4 regions of the Microbispora sp. H10670 genome follow, and region 2 is predicted to be linked to each of the others. Evidence: riboswitches for the same ligand, from Rfam matches in the RefSeq annotation. Region 2 holds a riboswitch; each other region holds the start of a gene.
The links. A riboswitch is a leader RNA that binds a small molecule or an ion and turns the genes downstream of it on or off. The one in region 2 is predicted to bind cyclic di-AMP.
Positions count from the first base shown of each region.

Region 1: linked by a shared signal. The riboswitch ahead of HHX33_RS05400 (glycoside hydrolase family 25 protein) and the one ahead of HHX33_RS31995 (NlpC/P60 family protein) in region 2 are both predicted to bind cyclic di-AMP.
Region 3: linked by a shared signal. The riboswitch ahead of HHX33_RS03775 (CHAP domain-containing protein) and the one ahead of HHX33_RS31995 (NlpC/P60 family protein) in region 2 are both predicted to bind cyclic di-AMP.
Region 4: linked by a shared signal. The riboswitch ahead of HHX33_RS36495 (CHAP domain-containing protein) and the one ahead of HHX33_RS31995 (NlpC/P60 family protein) in region 2 are both predicted to bind cyclic di-AMP.

Region 1 covers NZ_JABBWW010000002.1:372,303-377,166, forward strand. Annotated here, with positions in the region: gene secD (protein translocase subunit SecD) at 1-1,757, shown strand, start outside; gene HHX33_RS05400 (glycoside hydrolase family 25 protein) at 1,834-2,571, opposite strand; cyclic di-AMP (ydaO/yuaA leader) riboswitch at 2,585-2,728, opposite strand; gene HHX33_RS05405 (flavin reductase family protein) at 3,018-3,605, shown strand; gene HHX33_RS05410 (alpha/beta hydrolase) at 3,698-4,864, shown strand, end outside.
Region 2 covers NZ_JABBWW010000038.1:3,310-8,173, forward strand. Annotated here, with positions in the region: gene HHX33_RS37535 (RDD family protein) at 1-649, opposite strand, end outside; gene HHX33_RS31990 (amino-acid N-acetyltransferase) at 796-1,347, opposite strand; cyclic di-AMP (ydaO/yuaA leader) riboswitch at 1,773-1,926, shown strand; gene HHX33_RS31995 (NlpC/P60 family protein) at 1,994-3,034, shown strand; gene HHX33_RS32000 (LuxR C-terminal-related transcriptional regulator) at 3,113-3,361, opposite strand; gene HHX33_RS32005 (winged helix-turn-helix transcriptional regulator) at 3,434-3,844, opposite strand; gene HHX33_RS32010 (NADP-dependent oxidoreductase) at 3,940-4,863, shown strand.
Region 3 covers NZ_JABBWW010000002.1:28,598-33,461, reverse strand. Annotated here, with positions in the region: gene istA (IS21 family transposase) at 1-28, opposite strand, end outside; gene HHX33_RS03790 (hypothetical protein) at 108-287, opposite strand; gene HHX33_RS03785 (helix-turn-helix domain-containing protein) at 399-1,205, opposite strand; gene HHX33_RS03780 (nuclear transport factor 2 family protein) at 1,294-1,698, shown strand; gene HHX33_RS03775 (CHAP domain-containing protein) at 1,809-2,483, opposite strand; cyclic di-AMP (ydaO/yuaA leader) riboswitch at 2,497-2,631, opposite strand; partial or broken gene HHX33_RS03770 (Tn3 family transposase) at 2,912-3,151, shown strand; gene HHX33_RS35555 (hypothetical protein) at 3,114-3,236, shown strand; gene HHX33_RS03765 (TetR/AcrR family transcriptional regulator) at 3,539-4,201, opposite strand; gene HHX33_RS34870 (hypothetical protein) at 4,342-4,491, shown strand; gene HHX33_RS34865 (cupin domain-containing protein) at 4,510-4,701, shown strand; gene HHX33_RS03755 (APC family permease) at 4,809-4,864, shown strand, end outside.
Region 4 covers NZ_JABBWW010000021.1:112,301-117,164, reverse strand. Annotated here, with positions in the region: gene HHX33_RS26025 (glycoside hydrolase family 15 protein) at 1-1,485, shown strand, start outside; gene HHX33_RS26020 (SPW repeat protein) at 1,606-2,073, shown strand; cyclic di-AMP (ydaO/yuaA leader) riboswitch at 2,389-2,533, shown strand; gene HHX33_RS36495 (CHAP domain-containing protein) at 2,845-3,645, shown strand; gene HHX33_RS26010 (hypothetical protein) at 3,795-4,388, shown strand; gene HHX33_RS26005 (MarR family winged helix-turn-helix transcriptional regulator) at 4,489-4,864, opposite strand, start outside.

The DNA.
Region 1 (4,864 bases), on a different contig from region 2:
CGATCGACTTCCGGGAGGCGGGCCCCTGGCGGGAGCTGACCGGCAAGGCGGCCTGCGAGCCGATCGGCGATCCCAGGCGCAGGGTCGCCATCGTGCTCGACGACGAGATCATCTCCTCGCCCCAGGTGAACGAGACCGTGACCTGCGGGGCGGGCATCCCCGGCGGCACCACCCAGATCACCGGGTCGTTCTCCGCCGAGGAGGCGCAGAACCTCGCCGTGCTCGTCAAGGGCGGGTCGCTCCCGGTGCCCTTGGAGCTGGTCGAGCAGCGTACGGTCGGCCCCACCCTCGGCGCCGACGCGATCGCGGCGAGCGCCAAGGCGGGCGTCGCCGGGGTGATCCTCACCGCGGTGTTCATCGGCCTCGTCTACCGCCTGGTGGGCCTGCTGGCCGCGGTCGCGCTGGCCTGCTACGGCCTGATCTCGTACGCGGGACTGGTGGCGATGGGCGCCACGCTCACGCTGCCCGGCCTCGCCGGGTTCGTCCTGGCGATCGGCATGGCCGTGGACGCCAACGTGCTGGTCTTCGAACGGGCCAGGGAGGAGTACGGCGCGGCGCCCCGCCGGGGCCTCAAGGCCGCCCTGGACCGGGGGTTCAAGAAAGCCTGGAGCGCGGTCGCCGACTCCAACATCACCACCCTGCTCGCCGCCGGGCTGCTTTTCTGGCTGGCGTCGGGGCCGGTGAAGGGCTTCGGCGTGACGCTGGCGATCGGCGTGCTCGCCTCGCTGATCTCGGCCATGCTGATCACCCGGGTGCTCGCCGCCGCCCTGATCGGCAGGTTCGGCCCGGGGGTGTCGGGCCTCGGCTCGATCGGCCGGGTCAGGACCTGGCTGACCCGGCGGAACCCCGACCTGATGCGGGCGGGGCGGCGCTGGCTCGCCGTCGCGGCCGGGCTGCTCGTGCTGGTGGGCGCGGGGCTGGTCACCCGCGGCCTGAACTACGGCGTCGAGTTCACCGGCGGGCGGATCGTGGAGTTCGGCACGAGCAGGCCGGTCGACGTCGCCGCGGCCCGGCAGGCGGTGTCGGACGCCGGGTTCCCCACGGCCGTCGTGCAGCGGTCGGACGACGCGATCTCCGTACGGACCGGGCAGATCACCGCCGACGACGTCGTCCGCGTCGAGGAGGCCCTGGACCGGCGCGTCGGGGAGGTCACCAAGCAGCGCGACGAGCTCGTCGGGCCGAGCCTGGGCGCGGAGCTGCGCCGCAACGCGCTCATCGCGCTCGGCGTCGCGCTCGCGGCGCAGCTCGCCTACCTGGCGTTCCGGTTCCGGTGGACGTTCGGCGCCGCGGCCGTGGCGGCGCTGTTCGTGGACGCGGCCGTCGTCGTGGGCACGTTCGCCTGGCTGGGCAAGCCGATCGACGGCGTCTTCCTCGCCGCGATGCTGACGATCATCGGGTACTCGGTCAACGACAAGGTCGTGCTCTTCGACCGGGTCCGCGAGCTGTGGCCGGTGTCGCGGGGGACGCCCTTCGGGCGGGTGGTGAACACGGCGATCCTGCAGACCGTGCCGCGTACGGTGAACACGGGGCTCGGCGCGCTGTTCATCCTGGCGGCGCTGGCGGTGTTCGGCGGCGACTCGCTGCGCGACTTCGCGATCGCCCTGCTGATCGGCATCGTGGCGGGCACGCTGTCGTCGTCGTTCGTGGCGGGGCCGGCGGCGATCGAGCTGGAGAGGCGCGCCGGTCAGCCGCCGCCCGCGCCCGCCGCTCCGCGTCGCCGGCCCGTGGCCCGCGACGGATCGGGCGCGGTGGTCTGATGTGGTCAGGGATGGTCTGAAAGCGGTCTGAGAATGGTCCCGGGGCGGGCGGCGCCCGCCCCGGGACCACGGAGCCTCAGTGGCGGCCGAGGGCGCGCAGCTCGAGAGGGCTCAGCGCGGAGACGTTCTGGTCGATCGGCGAGTCGGTGTACTGGTGGATCGCCCAGCTCTTCCAGTCGGCCGGCGGGGTGATGTCGCCCGGGTTCCGGCTGTAGTGGGCCACCCACAGCGGATAGTCGCCCAGGCCGCGGCCGTACTTGTCGGCGAAGTTCCAGCCGCTGTAGAACATCGGCCGGACGCCGGTCTTGGCGGTCACGTACTCCAGCCATTTCCTGGCCCAGGCGTTGACGCGCTGCACCGACTGGCCGTCGGCGGTCTCCAGGTCGAGCACGAGGATGTCGCCGGGCTTGCCCGGCTGCGCGTTCACCACCCGGAGGAAGTGGTCGGCCTCGGCGATCGGGTCGTTGGAGGGGTGGCCGTAGTGGTAGACGCCGCGGACGATCCCCTTCTTGTCCAGCTCCCGCCAGTGCCGGGGGAAGGACGAGTCGACCCAGTCCAGGCCTTCGGTCGCCTTGATGAAGCCGAACTGCGCCCGGCTGTTGATCCAGTCGTGGTCGGCCTCGTAGCCGGAGACGTCCTGGCCGTACGTGTGCGGGTTCGCGTAGGCGGGAGCGGGCGCGGCCGCGGTGGCGGCTAGCGTGGCGGCGGTGAGGGTGGCCGTGCCGGCCGTGACCGCGAGTGCCGCCGCGGCGAGGGCGGCGCGCAGGCGGCGGGCGGAGGGCCGCCCGGCGGGAGAGAACCTGATGGTGGGCATGACGCGGTTGAGCTCCTTGCTTCCATGCCGCCTACCGGGTTAGCTGACGGGTTCGGGCAGGAAGTGCCCTACGGGCGCATCTGGGGGCCTGCGCGCCGATTCACCCCGAGAAGTGGGTCCCCGGCTCCGCGGAACGCGGATTCGGCGGCCGCGCGCACAGAAGAGCGCACGGTCCGGGCAACGACACGGCAACGGAGGCGACGCGGATGTCACCGGTACCCATGCCGTGGCACCTAAAGGTACATACAGCTCAACAATGGTGTAAACCTGACAAAACCTGTTTTTACCTGGGAAGACTCGTCATGCAGGCCGCCCCGTTGGACGGGATCCCGTGCGGCGCGGCGCCGAGGGGGTTTGTAAGTTCGTGACCTGAGCGCTGAGTCACCGGACCAGAGCCGCACCAAAGGCACACCGGAGCCACCGGACCGCACGCGAGAGGTGAACCCATGACCGCAGCTTCCGCCGGCCCCGGCCTCGGCGACCCCGGCTCCGGAGACGCGCCGCCGCCGTCGCCCGCGGAGTTCCGCCGCGCGCTCGGGATGTTCGCGACCGGCGTGACCGTGGTCACGGGTCTCGACGACGGCGATCCGGTGGGGTTCGCCTGCCAGTCGTTCGCGTCGGTGTCCCTCGAACCACCGCTCGTGCTCTTCTGCGCCGACCACAAGGGCCGCGCCTGGCCGCGGATCAGGAAGTCCGGCCGCTTCTGCGTCAACGTCCTCGGCGAGGAGCAGGTCGACGTGTGCGCCAGGTTCGGATCGAGCAACGGCGACAAGTTCGCCGGGCTCGCCTGGGACCTGTCCCGCTGGGGCACGCCCGCCCTGCGGGACGTGCTGCTGCGCGTCCACGGCGAGGTCCGGGAGGTGCACGTGGCCGGAGACCACGACGTGGTGATCGGCCTCGTCCGCGAACTCGAACCCGTCCATCCGGAGCAGCGGCCGATGCTGTTCTTCCGCGGCAGGTTCGGCGTGTACCACGACGACCCCGCCACGGCGCTCGGGCCCAACCTGTGGGGCTGGGGCGACCACTGGGGATGAGGCCGCGCGGGGGGCGGGGCCGTGACCTGCCGGTGACTTGATAGCCTGCCTGCTCCGCGAGTTCGGCGGACAGGCGGTGAATCGGGGGCCTGATGCGGGAGGGGCGGGTACGGCTCGGCGGAGCGCTGGACACGGCCGGGATCCTGTTCGCCGCGATCTTCTTCTGCCTGTCCCTCACTCCGTCGCTGCTGCCCCGCTCGTGGCCGCTGCAGGGGATCATCGCGGGGGTGCTGACCGCGACCGGATACCTGGCCGGCGTGACCGCCGGCGCCCTGGCCCGCCGGAGCGCCGCCCCGGTCGTCCGGCGGTATGCCGGGGCCCGGTGCGCGGGATGGCGCGAGGGGTGGCGCCGTACAGGACGGCGGCGGGTCCGCCGCCTGGTCGCGACGTTCGGCTGCGGGCTGGGCGCCGCGTCGCTGGTCCTCGGCGTACGCGCCCAGAGGGCCATCTACCCGCTGATGGGGCTGCGCCCGCCGGAACGGCTCGGCTATCTCGGCGTGCCGTTCGTCGCGGCGGCGGTGTTCCTGCTCCTGCTGGCCACCGCCAGGGCGCTGCGCGTCGCCGCACGGGCGCTCGGAGGCGTGCTCGGCAGGTGGATCCCCGCCACGGCGGCGCGGCTGGCCGCGACGCTCGGCGTCGGCGTGCTGGCCGTCCTGCTGACCGACGGGATCCTCACCGAGGCCCTGCTCAGAGGGGCCGACAACAGCTTCGCGGCGATCAACAGCGAGACCGCGCCCGGCACCTCGCGGCCCCGGTCCGCCGCCGTCTCGGGCGGCCCCTCCTCCCTGGTCTCCTTCGCGTCGCTCGGTTTGGAGGGCCGGGCGTTCGTCGCCGGCGCCCCCACCGTCGGGGAACTCAGCGGTTTCACCGGGCGGCCCGCGCTCCCGCCGGTCCGGGTCTACGCGGGGCTCGACTCCGCCGCGACCGCCCGTGAGCGGGCCGCCCTCGCCGTACGGGAGCTCGACCGGACCGGCGCGTTCCGCCGGACGGTGCTGTGCGTGATCACGACGACCGGCACGGGCTGGGTGGACCCCCAGGCCGCCGCCGCCCTGGAGTTCATGTACGGCGGGGACACCGCGCTGGTCTCGATGCAGTACTCCTACCTGCCGAGCTGGCTGTCGTTCCTGGTGGACCGCGAGCGCGTCACGGCGGCCGGGCGCGAGCTGTTCGGCCAGGTGTACGCCCGGTGGTCGCGGCTGCCCGCCGGTCACCGGCCCCGGCTGCTGGTGTTCGGGGAGAGCCTCGGGGCGTTCGGCGCG
Region 2 (4,864 bases):
CGTAACCCTGTTGCTGGCCGTACCCGCCCTGGGAGGACTGGCCGTACTGCTGCTGGCCGTAGCCCTGCTGCGACGCCTGCTGACCGTACTGCTGGCCGTAGCCCTGCTGCGACGCCTGCTGCGGGGCCTGCTGGCCGTACTGCTGGCCATAGCCCTGCGGGCCCGTCTCCTGGCCATAACCCTGCTGGCCATAACCGCCCTGGGAGGACTGGCCGTACTGCTGCTGGCCGTAGCCCTGCTGTGAAGCCTGCTGGCCGTACCCCTGCGGGCCGGTGTCCTGGCCATAACCCTGCTGGCCGTACCCGCCCTGCGAAGACTGGCCGTACTGCTGCTGCTGACCATAGCCCTGCTGCGGGGTCTGCTGACCGTACTGCTGGCCATAGCCCTGCTGGCCGGTGTCCTGGCCATAACCCTGCTGGCCGTACCCGCCCTGTGAAGGCTGGCCGTACTGCTGCTGACCGTATCCGCCCTGGCCTGAGTCCTGGCCGGGAGTCTGCTGCGGGCCCGTCTGCTGTGCCCGATAGCCGACGACCGTGGCCTCGGGGTCGTAGTCCTGGGAAGGTCTGTCCGGGTTGTACCCGTGGTTCGAAGGCGGCGGTGGCGTCCCGTCCGACTCGTCCTGGGGGTACGGCGGCTGTCCGGTGCTCACCGTGTCACCTCGTTTCGAAGACGCATGCGCCGCATCTCAGTAGCACACGCTGATACCGCCAAAAGTAGCGACACGCGTATCAACAGTCACCTTTGCAGCGACTGACCATGACCGTCAAGATCAGCCACCAATGTCGGCATTATGACTCAATGGCGATCGAGATGCAGCAGCATTCGCGTGTTCCCCAGTGTGTTCGGCTTGACATGCTCCAGGTCGAGGAACTCGGCGACTCCTTCGTCGTACGACGCGAGGAGTTCCGCGTACACCTCGGGCGACACGGGGGTGCCCTGAATCTCGGTGAAACCATGGCGCGCGAAGAACTCCACGGCGAACGTGAGGCAGAAGACCCTGCGTACGCCGAGGCCGCGCGCGGCGTCGATGAGCGAGGCGACGATCCGGTAGCCGACGCCTCCACCGCGCACCGCCGGATCCACCGCGACGGTCCTGATCTCGGCCAGGTCCTCCCAGAGCACGTGCAGCGCGCCGCAGCCGACGACCTCTCCGCCGATCTCCGCGACCCAGAACTCCTGGACGTCCTCGTACAGCGTGACCGTGCTCTTCTTCAGCAGGCGCGGCCCGACGCCCGAGTACGCGTCGACGAGGCGGCGGATCGCCCTGACGTCCGGGGTCCTGGCCCGGCGCACCATAACGCCCCTGGCGCCGGATCCGCTCGGTGTCTGTGCGGCGACCTGCTCCATGAACGGCCAGCCTAGTGCCCCTCCCGCCGTCCCCCTCGCCTGTCGCGCGCGGATCGGCGTAGGCGGCTCCGATTTACGGTCAACCCCAAACGGTCCGTCCGACATCGCGCCTGACGTTCTGTAGCCACCGGAATACGGATCGACGCCGGATCGGACCCCGTGACGCACGTCTGGCCGCGCATCGATTTTCTCTGCTTCCGACCAGCACCTCAGATGTCACCAAAGCACCACAAACCCAGGTAGACCAGCCGGTATCACTGATCAACTCGTGACCCTAGCGTGATCATTTGGTTGTCAAACGTAGACGGGTTTGCGAGTTCTGGTTGAGCAACAACTCAGGGTGCACTATCGTCCAGCGACGATGCCGATCGTCGTGAGCGATCTCGACGATCGGGCGCCGAATCCTCGAAGCGCCGGTGCCCGAACCCTGTCGGGGGCCGGGTGCGGAGAGGAGCCGGGGACCCAATCCATGGGATCAGGATCGGTTCAGGTTCAGATCGTCCAGGGGTGAATCCGCAAGGTAGGGCTGCTCCGGCCCGAACCCGTCAGCTAACCCGGCAGGCGCTCGGCAGTGCCCAGCCGCACGACCCGTCACGACGACGCCGGCCGGTGCGGGGGCACCTATGGGAGAGGAGCTCGGTTGCGCATGCGTGGAGGACGGCAGGCGGGCAGGCACGCCCGTCGCCGACGGCCCGGATCCGGCCCGGCCGGTCCAGGTGCCATCCGGCGGTTCACCTTCGTCGGAGTCGCGCTCGCCGCGGTCACATTCGGCGCTCCGGTGGTCCGCGCGACCGCCGACCCGAAGCCGAGCCTCAAGGAGCTCGCCGCGGAGGTGGAGGACCTCTACAGCGAAATCGAGACACTCACCGAGCAGTACAACGGCGAGCGGGTGCGTCTGAAGGCGGCCGAGCGGTCCGCCGATCTCGCCAAGAAGAACCTCGCCAAGAGCGAGGCCGAACTGGAGACCCGCCGGCAGAGGGCGAGCGCCCTCGCCCAGCACTCCTACATGACCAACGGGCTCGGCAACGCCCTGGTGCTCGTGAAGTCCACGGACCCGCGGCAGTACCTCGACCAGGCCTCCACGACGTACGCGCTGGAGTTACAGCAGAGCCAGGAGGTCGCGGAGGTCAGCAAGGCGATGGACGCCGCCGCGCGGGCCAAGTCCAGCGCCGCCGCCCGCCAGAGCGAGGTCAGGAAGCTGCTGGACGGCCTCGACACGCGGCGCGACAAGATCACGAAGCTGATCAAGAAGACCGAGAGCAGCCTCTACCGGCAGGTCTCGCGAGAGGTCGGCACCGAGACGCGCAGGAAGATGTCGTTCCCCATCGTGGGGGGCGGCAAGGCCGCCCAGGCGGCGCGCTGGGCCCTCGCGCAGCAGCTCAAGCCGTACGTCTGGGGCGCGGAAGGGCCGCGCTCGTTCGACTGCTCCGGCCTGGTGATGGCCGCCTACCAGTCCGTCGGCATCAGCCTGCCCCACTACACGGGCGACCAGTGGACGGCCGGCACGCACATCTCCCGCGACCAGCTCCGCCCCGGCGACCTCGTGTTCTTCTACTCCGACCTGCACCATGTGGGCCTCTACATCGGCGGCGGCTACATGGTCCACGCGCCGCGCACCGGTGACGTCATCCACATCGCGAAGATCGCCGGACGGCCGTTCGCGGGCGGCGTGCGCGTCGCCGACTGATCACACGCATGATCGAGGTGCACGACCACCGTTCACCGGCCGCGCCCGCGTGCGCGGCCGGACGAGTTCGGGACGTGCTCAGATGAGACGGCGGCGGGCGGCCCAGGCGACGGCCTCGATAGCGGTCGCCACGCCGATCCGGTCGCAGATGCAGCGCAGCCGCCGCCGCACCGTACGGCCGCTGACGTCGAGGCTGCGGCCCACCCGGTCGGCGGTGACGCCCTTCGCCAGCTCGGCGAGCAGCAGTAGGTCCTCCTCGGTGAGACCGGCACGCTCAAGGTCCGAGGCGAGATCCTCACCCCGGTAGACGACCTCCGGATAACCCATCGTCCGCCCTCCCCACGACGATGATTCGTCGGCCCACCCTCCAGGGACGGTAAACGCCTTTGCTGAAGGCCGTCAAGGTGCGGCGGCGGGCCGCCGGTCATACGCATCCCTGGCGGCCTCCACGTCCTCCATGTGGATCTCCGCCCAATTCTTGATCGCTTCCAGTAGCGGCATCAGGTTCTCGCCCAGGGGAGTGAGCCGGTAGTCGACACGTACCGGCACCGACGGGGTGACCGTACGCGAGACCAGTCCGTCGCGTTCCATCGTCCGCAACGTCTGCGTGAGCATCTTCTGACTCACCCCGGCGATCGTCCTCGCCAGTTCGCTGTAGCGGAGGGACCCGCGGGCGAGCGCGGTCAGCACGAGACTCACCCACTTGTCGCTGAGCGCGTCGAGCAACTGCCGGGACGGGCAGGTCGCCACGTACGCGTCGTACCGCCGCCGCGCCTCCTCCCGCCGCTGGGCCGCCGTCCGGGTGGGCATGATCTTCCCTCCGCCTCCGTTACGCACCTCGGGGTGCCTACTTACCGAAAGAGAGTAACTCTTCATAGCCTCCTGTCGTACGGAGAGGAGGACACATGAGAGCACTGGTGGGGCGGGACGGAGTCGTACGGGTGGCCGAGGTGCCCGAGCCCGAGCCGGGGCCGGGACAGGTGCGGATCCGGGTGGAGGCGGCGGCCGTCAACCCGATCGACCTCTTCACGGTCTCCGGCGCCCTTCCCGACCACGGACTCACGCCCCGGCTCGACACCTACGCCCTGGGCTGGGACGTGGCAGGGGTGATCGACCGGGTGGGACCGGGGGTGACGGCGGCCGGCCCGGGTGATCGGGTCATCGGCCTGTCGGACCGGCTGACGGACCCGATCAAGGCCCAGGCCGAACTGGTCGTGCTGGACGAGCACGCCGTCGCGGCCGCGCCCGCGGGGATGCCCGCGATCGAGGCGGCGACGCTGCCGCTCAACACACTGACCGCCGTGCAGGCGCTCGACCTCGCCGGGCTCGCCGAAGGCGAGAGCCTGCTCGTGACGGGGGCGGCCGGGGGCCTCGGCGGTTATCTGGTGGAACTGGCGGCCCTGCGGGGCATCAGGGTCGTCGCCGTCGCCGCGCCCGGAGACGAGGCGCTGGTACGCGGCTTCGGCGCGGAGTGGTTCGTCGCGAGGGGCGCCGATCTGGCCGGCGCCGTACGGGCCGTCGTCCCGGGCGGCGTGGACGGAGTGGTGGACGCGGCCGTCGTCGGCCTGCCCGCGCTGGACGCGGTGCGGGGCGGTGGCGTGTTCGTCGCCGTCGGCGCGGGGCAGGCTCCGCTCCCGCTGCGCGGAATCCGCACCTCCACGGTGTTCGTCCGGGCCGACGCGGCGCAGCTCAGGGATGTCGTCGAGCTGGCCGAGGCGGGCCGGCTCACGACACGGGTCGCCGGTGTCTGCCCGCTGGACCGGGCGGCCGAGGCCCACGAGCGGCTCGTCCGGGGCGGCGTGCGCGGACGCCTGGTGCTGACCCCCTGAC
Region 3 (4,864 bases), on a different contig from region 2:
TCTCCATGATCTCCCTGCTGCTCTTCACCCGCTCGACTGTCGCCGACCGGGACAAGTACGGAAGGAGCGGGGAGATATCTGGCCGTCCACGGGGAACCCGGCGGCCATCAGTGGGGCGGTATCTGGCCGCCTACGGGGAGCTTTCCATGGCCGCCGTCAAGCTCGCCGCTCTCGTCCAATGGGACGTCACCGCCGGACAACCAGTCGAACAGCGGCCCGGGCTGGTCATTCTCGTCCGCGACGAAGCCGTCCACCGACACCGAGCTGTACATGACCACCTTGCCCACGGGGCTCTCCTCTGCTTTGGGCGCCCCGAGGTTGACGATGAGCAACGCCGCCGGCATCGAGCGCCGAGACGGTCCAGCCGCGCTGCCGCCGGAACGGGCGAGCGTCCGGCGTTACGCAGTCGGCAGGTCGGTACAACTCCTCGCGTCGGCGCCGGCGTCGGACATGGTGAAGTAGGCGGCGCTCTCCGCGTCCGCCGGGTAGTACGACTCGATCGCGACCTCGTCCAGGGTGATGTCCATCGGAGTGCCGAACGTGGTGGTGGTCGAGAAGAGCCGTAGTTCTCGTTCGCCGAAGCGGAAGATCATCGGTACGGCGATCTCGGACTCGATCGGGTGGCTCACGTCCTCGGCGCCGGGCGCCAGCAGTTCCTCGTAGAGCGCGGTGAGTTCGGGGTCGGGAGCGGTGGCGAGCTGACGCGCGATGCGGGCACGAAGCAGCGAGCGCACCTCGGCCAGATTGACGATCTGGGAAGCGAGCCCGCGCGGGTCCAATCCCAGCCGCACCATGTTGATCGGCGGCCGTAGCAGGTCGGGGGCGACATTCGCCAGGAACGGGTCGATGGCTCGGTTGGCCATCGCGATGTTCCATCCACGATCGATGACCAGCGCCGGGTACGGCTCGTGGGCGCGCAGCACCCGCGCGATCGCGTCCCAGGCCGCCGGCAGCGCGTCCCCGTTGAGCGGTCGCTTCGCGTAGCGGGGCGCGAAGCCGGCGGCGAGCAACAGCCGGTTTCGCTCACGCAACGGCACGTCGAGCTGATCGGCGAGCCGGAGGATCATGTCGGCGCTCGGGTGGGACTTGCCGGTCTCCACCAGGCTGACGTGACGGGCTGAGACGTCGGCGGCGATCGCGAGATCGAGCTGGCTGATCCGCCGGCGATGCCGCCACTGCCGTAACAGTTCCCCGATCGTGTACACGACCGTCGATGCTACGCATCGCGGCGCGCTGCGCCATGAAATGCGAGTTCATCGACACCGTCGCGATCGACGGAGACACTGCATTCCCGTGACCACGCAGAACATGACCACAGACAACAAGAGCATCGTCCAGCGGGCGCTGACGGCACTGGTCGCGACGGGCGACGTCGATGCGCTCGCGCCGTTGCTGAGCGACGACTTCGTCCATCACAGGCCGGACTCGACTTCGAGAACCAAGGCGGAATGGCTCGCCGCCGTACGCGCCGCGCTCGTCCCGCTCGCCGGCATGCAGGTCGAGATCCAGCATGTGCTGGCCGATGGTGATCGCGTCGTGATGTGCTCGCGGCGCCGGCTGCCCGGTGCCGGGCCGGGGATCGTGGTCGTCGATGTCTGGCGCCTCGACGACGGGCTGATCGCGGAGGCGTGGGAGATCATCGAGCCGGTGGCGCAGGCAGCCGCCAATCTGACGTGGTGGGAACCCGCTGATCACTGACCCGGTCACAAGCCGAGAGCCGCGGTCGTGAACACGAGACCCCGGTCACAGGGGCCCGGGTTCGCCGCGGCTCTGAGGCTTCTTGGTCGAGTATTCCTACGGGGATCTCGTCAGGATGCGAGTTCGGCGGGGTAGACCGGGTAGCCGTACCCGGCGACCTGCCAGGTGGGGCGGGTACGGGCCTCGACGGCTCCGTTGCCGGTGTTGCCCTCGACGGTGCGGATCGTGCCGTTGCCGTTGTCCCTGACGACGAAGCCGACGTGCTGGATGTCGTCGATCTTCTTACTGCCGCTCCAGCTGAAGAACACCACGGCCCCGGGCTTGGGCGTACGGCCCCAGCGGCCGTGGTCGGCGAACCAGCGGGCGTGCTCCACGGTGTAGGCGTCGGAACCCATGACCGGCTGGATGCCGAGCTGCTGGCCGACCCAGGAGACGAACATGTCGCACCAGGGGGCGTTCTCGTACTCTTCCAGCGCCCCGCCGTCCCGCGCGAGGGTCTCGCGGGCGCGCGGGCTGGTCATGTACCACTCCTGGAACTTGGTCCCGCCGCCGTCGGCGTCCTCGCTGATGCCGACCTGGCTCGCGGCCAGCTTGATGACGTCCTGGGGGCCGACCTTGGGCAGCCGGGCGGCGATCTCGGTCAGGGACGGCGCGGCCGCGGCGGCCGGGCCCTTGCCGGCCGCCGGGTTGTCCGCCGCCTGCGCGGCGGGCGGGGCGATCGCCACGGCCGAGGCGAGGACTCCGCCGGCGAGGGCCGTGCGCAGACAGGTCGTGAGGGCGTGCATGATGGGCGGACTCCCTTTGCTTCCATGCCGCCGACCGGGTTAGCTGACGGGTTCGGGCTGGAAGTCGCCCTACGGCAGGTACGCCGATTCACCCCAGGAAGAGGTTGGGTCCCCGGCTCCGCTTGCGCGGATTAGGCGGCCGAACGGCAGGCCGAGATCGGCCGGCCGCGTCGGTGTGAGGTGGGCTTTCTTGACCACTGAGATGAGCAAGTGGGCCCCGAGTTGCCCAAAACGTAATAGACACGTCCAAACCAGTCAAGTGATGACAAGTCGGGTTTTGCCTGGTGAGACGCCGGGGCGGCGAGAGCAAAGGGCGGGTTCGCCCGTCCTACCGGGGTTGCCGCGTTCCCCTTCTTCTCCTCTGCTCACACCTCTGTTCGCTCACAGCGAACGCGCCTCGCTGACCTGGGGTGAGTCGGGGCTGCCGATCCGGCCGGCCTACCCCGCTCGGGCAGGCGTTCGCCGAGTCCGGCCGGATCGACAAGACCCTGCACCTGCTGTCCATCCTGGACCCGATCGACGACACCTACCGCTGCAGGCTGAACAAGCAGCTCACCGTCCAGGAGTCCCGGCACCGGCTCGCCCGCAAGATCTGCCACGGCGCAGGCGGGCAGATCCGCAAGGCCTACCGTGAAGGACAAGAAGATCTCCATCTCCTCCTCCACGCCGGCCGAAGGTCCGCGACAGCTCTGCGAGATCCCCGACCGGCCCGCCTTCCCCGACGGCGGTGGCGTGCAGGAGGCAGAGGCGTAAGACCTCCCGAGCTTGGGGCCACTGGTCCGGCGAGTGTGGGCTCACGCGGGGCCGTGGTCGGTGCAGACCGCGCTGAGGTCGGTGCCGTCCGAGCCCTCGAGCCGGGGAGTCGAACGGGGCGCGAAAGTACTCCCACAGGCCAGTGTCGCTGATTAGATGAGGCCGTCCCCCGCAACAGCTGAGATCACCAGCCTGCCGGCGACGGCCGCCGCTGAGTCTGGCAGCTCGCCTCGGGCCACCGGCGTTACCGCAAGGCCTCCGGCGAAATCAGTCCAGTCTCGACGGCGGGCAGGAACTGCGGCTCATGTGGTCGTCAGGGCCGAACTCCACTGATCGAGCAGGAGCGCGCTTGCTTGCTGGACGTCCGGGAGGCGGGTGGGGTCGGCGAGGGTACCGCGCAGGAGGAAGTCGGCGATTTCGCGGGGGAGGGTGTCGGGGTCCGGAGTGGGGTCGCTGCCGCGGTCGCGCATGGCCTCGAGAATCAGGCCGGTGATGGCGCGTCGCACGAAGTACGGGCCGCCGACGATCTGGAGTTCCCCGCTGTCGATGGCCTGGGCGATCAGTTCCTCGGTGAGGCGGTGCAGTTCGTCCCGTTTCGCGGCCTGGGCGGCGAAGTCGGGGAGTTCGAGGACGTCGTCGTTGTAGAGGCCGCGGGTGTCGTAGGGCAGGACCAGGATGGCGTAGAGGTCGGCCTGCAGGTAGGCGTGCAGCCGCGCGGCGGGGGACCCGTCGGCGGCCAGGGCCGTGCGGAGGCGTTCGAGGGCGGGAAGCAGATCCGCGTCGAGGAGTTCGGCGAGGATCTCGGCCTTGCTGGCGAAGTGCCGGTAGATGGTCGGTTGCCGCACTCCGACGGCGTTGGCGATGTCGCGGGTGGAGGTCCCGTGGTAGCCGCGCACGGCGAAGAGCTTGGACGCCGCGATAAGTGCTCGCTGACGGGTGACGCCGTCCGGTCCGCGTACTGCCATGTCCGTCCTCTCCCTGCCGGGTCACCTACCGGGTGGCCGAGTTCACGCCTCCGTCAAGTCTGGACCGCCCTCTTGCCAACACAAGCTATCAATCTATAGCTTTACCGCCCAACCGGTGTTCTGCCCGCAGGAGGTCCGCCGTGGCCATCACACAGATCCAGGTCCTCGTTCCAGGGACCGGAACCGCCGTGGTTCCGTCTCCGGGCGACTACGACGAGGTCAGCGAGGGGTGGGACGAGGTCGAGCATCGCGCCCGCCTGCCAATTGATCATTCGGTCGCCGGCGCCTAGGTGGGAGAACCCGGCTCCGTGCGGATTCGGCATTGGCCCTACGACGAGGTCTGCGTGATCCAGACGGGCCGGGTCGCGATCGAGGACGCCGACGGCGGGCGCGTGGAGTTCGGCCCGGGTGCGGCGTTCCTCATGCCGGCCGGATTCGACGGCCGGTGGCACACGCTCGAGCCCACCTGCAAGATCTTCGTCGGCGTCTCGGCTCGCTGACCTCCACGGCCTTCGGGGGAGGGCCGGACCACCGGGTCCGGTGCAGGCCGCCTCCGCAGATTCAGCCCGGAGCCGTCGAGACGGCTCGCAAGGAAGGCACCATGGACATGACCCATCCCCCCCAGCACGAACTACGCCGCAACGCGGTCAGCGCCCGGCACCT
Region 4 (4,864 bases), on a different contig from region 2:
GTCGTCCGGATCGTGGAGGGCGTGCGCGGCCGGGTGGAGATGCGTACGGAACTGCTGCTGCGCTTTGACTACGGCGAGGTGGTGCCCTGGACGCGCGAGCGCGGCGGCGAACTGGCCGTGATCGCCGGCCCGAACGCCGCGTGGCTGCAGTCTCCCGTGCCGCTGACGCAGGAGTCGCGCCCGCGCGCCGCGACCGCCTCGTTCAGCGTCGCGGCGGGGGAGCGGGTGCCGTTCGTGCTCACCTGGCAGGAGTCGTGGCGGAGCCGCCCGCACCGGCTGGAGGCCGCCGAGGAGCTGGCGAACACCGAGCGCATATGGAGGGAGTGGCTCGGCCGGTGCCGTCACCGGGGTGAGTACGCCGAGGCGGTGTCCGGCAGCCTCGTCACGCTCAAGGCCCTCACCTACGCCCCGACCGGCGGCATCGTCGCGGCGCCCACCACGTCCCTGCCGGAGCTGATCGGAGGCTCCCGCAACTGGGACTACCGCTACAGCTGGCTGCGGGACGCCGCGTTCACCCTCCAGGCGCTCATCGGGGCGGGGTACTCCGAGGAGGCGACCGCCTGGCGTGACTGGCTGCTGCGGGCCGTCGCCGGAGACCCGGCCGACCTGCAGATCATGTATACGATCGACGGCGGCCGCCGGATGCCCGAGCGGACCCTCGACCGGCTGCCGGGATACGAGGGGTCCCGGCCGGTGCGGGTCGGCAACGCCGCCGCCCGGCAGTTCCAGCTCGACGTGTACGGCGAGGTGATCGACTGCCTCTACCAGGCCAGACAGGCGGGGCTGGGGCCGGAGGAGGACGCCTGGGACCCGCCGCGCGCGTTCATGGACTATCTGGAGGGCGCGTGGCGCGAGCCGGGCAACGGGCTCTGGGAGGTGCGCGGGCCGCGCCGCCCGTTCGTGCACGCGAAGGTCCTCGCGTGGGTGGCCGCGGACCGGATGGTCGCCTCGGTGGAGCGGCAGGGGCTCGACGGTCCGGTGGGCCGCTGGCGCGCCCTGCGGGAGGAGATCCACCAGGACGTGTGCGCCCACGGGTACGACCCCGGCCGCAACACCTTCACCCAGTTCTACGGCTCCAGAGGGCTGGACGCCGCGCTGCTGCTGATCCCCCGGCTCGGCTTCCTGCCGCTGGACGACCCCCGCCTGGCGGGAACCGTCGACGCCGTGTGCCGAGAGCTCACGGAGGACGGATTCGTGCTGCGCTACCGGCCGGAGGCCGACGGGGTGGACCGGCTGCCGGGCGGGGAGGGGGTCTTCGTCCCCTGCTCCTTCTGGCTCGCGCACGCGCTCGCCCTGCTGGGCCGGCGCAGGCGGGCGCGGGCGCTGTTCGAGCGGCTGCTGTCCCTGCGCAACGACGTCGGCCTGCTGGCGGAGGAGTACGACCCCGGCCTCCGCCGCCAGGTGGGCAACTTCCCCCAGGCCTACAGCCACGTCTCGATCGTCAACACGGCGGAGGCCCTGACGGCGCCGGCGCCATCTGCCTGACAGATGTACTTCATCTGCAATCCGCGCGTCTCGCGGTCTCCCCTCCGCGCCGTCCCCGGTTGCATGATGCAAGAGAGGGGTCTCGGGCCCCCGGCCACCTGGGAGAAGAGGTGACACATCATGGTGCAACCAGGTCTGGCTCGACGCCCGGACGTCACGAAGCTGCGCCAGACGTACGACCGGGCGGGATCGACCGCCCCGGCGCAGGTCATGGACGCGGTGACGCTCCTCGCCGGCCTCTACCTCGCCATCTCGCCGTGGATCGTGGGATTCACCGGGTTCGGCGGCCTGACGGTCAACAACCTGATCGTCGGGCTGGTCGTCACGGCGCTCGCGCTGAGCTGCGCCTCCGCGTTCGGCCGGACGTACGGCGTGAGCTGGGTGACACCGGTGCTCGGCGTCTGGGCGATCATCGCGCCGTGGGTGATCAGAGGCCAGCCGGCGACCACCGCGACCATCTGGAACAACGTGGTCACCGGAGCGGTGATCTTCCTGTTCGGCCTCGGCGCGCTCGCGTTCGCGGCCAACTACCGGCAGCACGAGCACGGCCGGCGGAGAGGAGTCGGCGCACCCGGCGGTGAGTGGTAGCCGGCGCGGCAGCCCGCCGCCTGCGGTCCACGCCAGCGGTCCGACGCGGCGGGGCCGGCCGGATCGACGGGGCGTGAGAGGGCCCGAGCCCGCTCACGCCCCGCCATCGTGCTTATGGGAGTCCGAGTGCCAGACGGGCCCGTACCGGACGATGTGGCGCATATCACGATTAGGTGCCGTCAGTGCGAGGACCTGCGGAAGCATGGTGCAGAAGGTGCAGAAATGGACCTGTTTGCCGGTTTTTCGGTCGTGTCCTACTCGTGATCTACTATGCTTCCGGTCAGTACGCCGGTGCGTGGTCCTCAACCCGAGGACGACCGGCGACCGCCGAATCCCGGATGTCATCGAACCCGGGAACCGGGGACCCACGTCTCTTCTGGGGTGAATCCGGACCATCCGGTAGGGCTACTCCTGGCCCGAACCCGTCAGCTAACCCGGTAGGCGGCCAAGGAGAGGAGAGCGCGTGGAGTGTCCGCTCCACCTGCCCACCCGGTCCGGCCTCCGTCGCCGGACCACATGCCCGCCCTGGAACGTCTCCAGGCTTCCGGGGTGACGGCGCGCCCGTGACGGGCTGCCACATCTCCCGTTTCTGAATCCCGTCCGACCCCGCCCGCCCGGGGACCGCCGCGGCCGTGTCCGCCGGTGCGTCCGCCGGCGTGACGGTCGGTGTGACGGTCATGCCCGCATGCCGTCGTGCCCGGCGGCGGGTTCGTCATGTTCTGACGCGCGCCATAGGAGCCTTCGATTTCTACCGATCCGATAGCACAGCAGTTGCTCGACGCCGTACGCCCGGAGCTCGGCTACCGGGAACGGCCCGGGAAGCCGACCAAGTTCGGCGAGTGGTACGCCGACAACATCGCCATGGACTCCGACTTCAAGGCGGCTCCCTGGTGCGACATGTTCGTCTCGTGGGCGGCCAGCCGGGCGGGCGTGCAGGACCACGTCGGCGAGTTCGCGCTGACCACCCGGCACGCCAAGTGGTTCGAGCAGCAGGGCGCCTGGAGCCGCAAGCCGGAACCCGGTGCCGTGGTCTTCTTCGACTGGTCGGGGTCGAAGCGCATCAAGGACATCGACCACGTCGGCATCGTCGAGAAGGTCGTCGGCGGCAAGGTCCACACGATCGAGGGCAACGTCGACGGCGTCTGGCTCAAGCGCAAGGTGCGCGACTCCAGCAAGATCGTCGGGTACGGCCTGCCGCGCAAGGTCAAGGTGATCCCGAAGGTGACCGTCACCGTGCAGCCCGTGGCGGCGGACGCGGCGGTCCAGGGGGCGGTGGTCCAGGGGGCGGCGTCGGCCACGCGGAGCATGGCCGCGGGTCACGGGCAGCCGCCGGGCACGGCCTTCTCGCCGAGCGACGCCGTCCTGCCGGCCGGTCTGCTGTTCGCGCTCGTGTCGACCGCGGTGACCGGTCTGCGCTTCAGGGCAGCCGCGGCGGCGACGTCCGGCGGACGGCACCGCAGGGGTGGCCCGCGGCGGGAGGGGTACGGCGGCGAGCGGCGCGGCCAGGAGGTCGTGGGAGCCGGGGTGTCCGGCCCCGCCGCGGCGCAGGAGCCGTTCCACCTCCCCGGCTGACCGGCCGGAGAGGCGCCTGGGAACACTCTGGGAGTTTGAGATCGTTTGCGGATGTCTGTGAAATTCGGTGACTCGCGCGGCTAGGGTGGGCAGCCACCCGCGGAAGCCGTGGAGCCTTCCCCCGATACGACCGCTGGGAGTTGTCTCACATGTACGGGCGCGTCCCCTCACAGACGAGCCAGGATGATCAGTTTCGTCAGGAGATCCTCTCCAGCGACGAGCCGTCCGGCGCGAAGAGCAGGAAGCCCCTCGTCATCGTCGCCGTGATCCTGGTCGCCGTACTCGCGGCGGCGGGCGCGGGCTTCGCGTTGCGCGGCGCCACGGACCCGGGCCCCTCCGCGGGCGGTGCCGGGCAGCAGACGGCGCCGGCGCAGGAGAACGGCGCCGGTGATCCCGCCGAGGCGGGACCGGACTCCGGGACCGGTGCCGAGGACGGCACGGATGACGGCTCGGATGACGGCTCGGCGGGCGACGCCGAGGGTGGTGGCGCGGACGGCGGTGCGGACGGAGGCTCCGCGCAGGCGCCCGCCGGAGACGGCACGGGCACCGGCTCCGGCGCCGGTGGGTCCACCGGTCAGGCGCCCGGAGGCACGGGCCAGGCGAAGACCGGGCCGGCCGGAAAGGCGGGCGGCGGCACGAAGGGCGGCGCGGGCACCGGCTCCGGCGGAGGCGACGACACGCCCTCGACGGCCGGTGGCTCCGGCGGCCTCATCCCGGGGGAGTGCGCCGCCTCCGGATGCTGAGTCCGCATGACGACCGCGTGCCCGGCGAGTGCGCCGCCGCCGCGAACCTGGCCGGCTTCCGGCGGGCGTACCGGATCACCAGGTCCGTGCGGGCGCCGGCTCAGGAGGACGGATCGGGCCAGCCGAGCGGGAACGAGACGGTCGTGGGCGGTTCGCCGGCCGCGTCGGTGAACTCGCGCATGGCGGTGATCAGAGCCTGACGCCGGGGAGCGGGCATCCGGGCGAGTATCGCCGCGATCTCCGCCTTGCGCCGGGCCGTGACCTCGTCCACGATGCGCGAGCCGACGTCGGTCAGCCGCAGCAGCGTCTCCCGCCGGTTCTGCGGGTTCACCTCGCGCTTCAGCAGCCCGGCGGCGGCGAGGCGGTCCGCCATCCGCATCGCGGTCGAGGGATTCACGCCGAGTCTCTCGGCCAGCGTGACCAGTTTGGTCTCTCCCAGCCCGACCACCAGCAGCATCCGGAACTGCGGCAGTGTG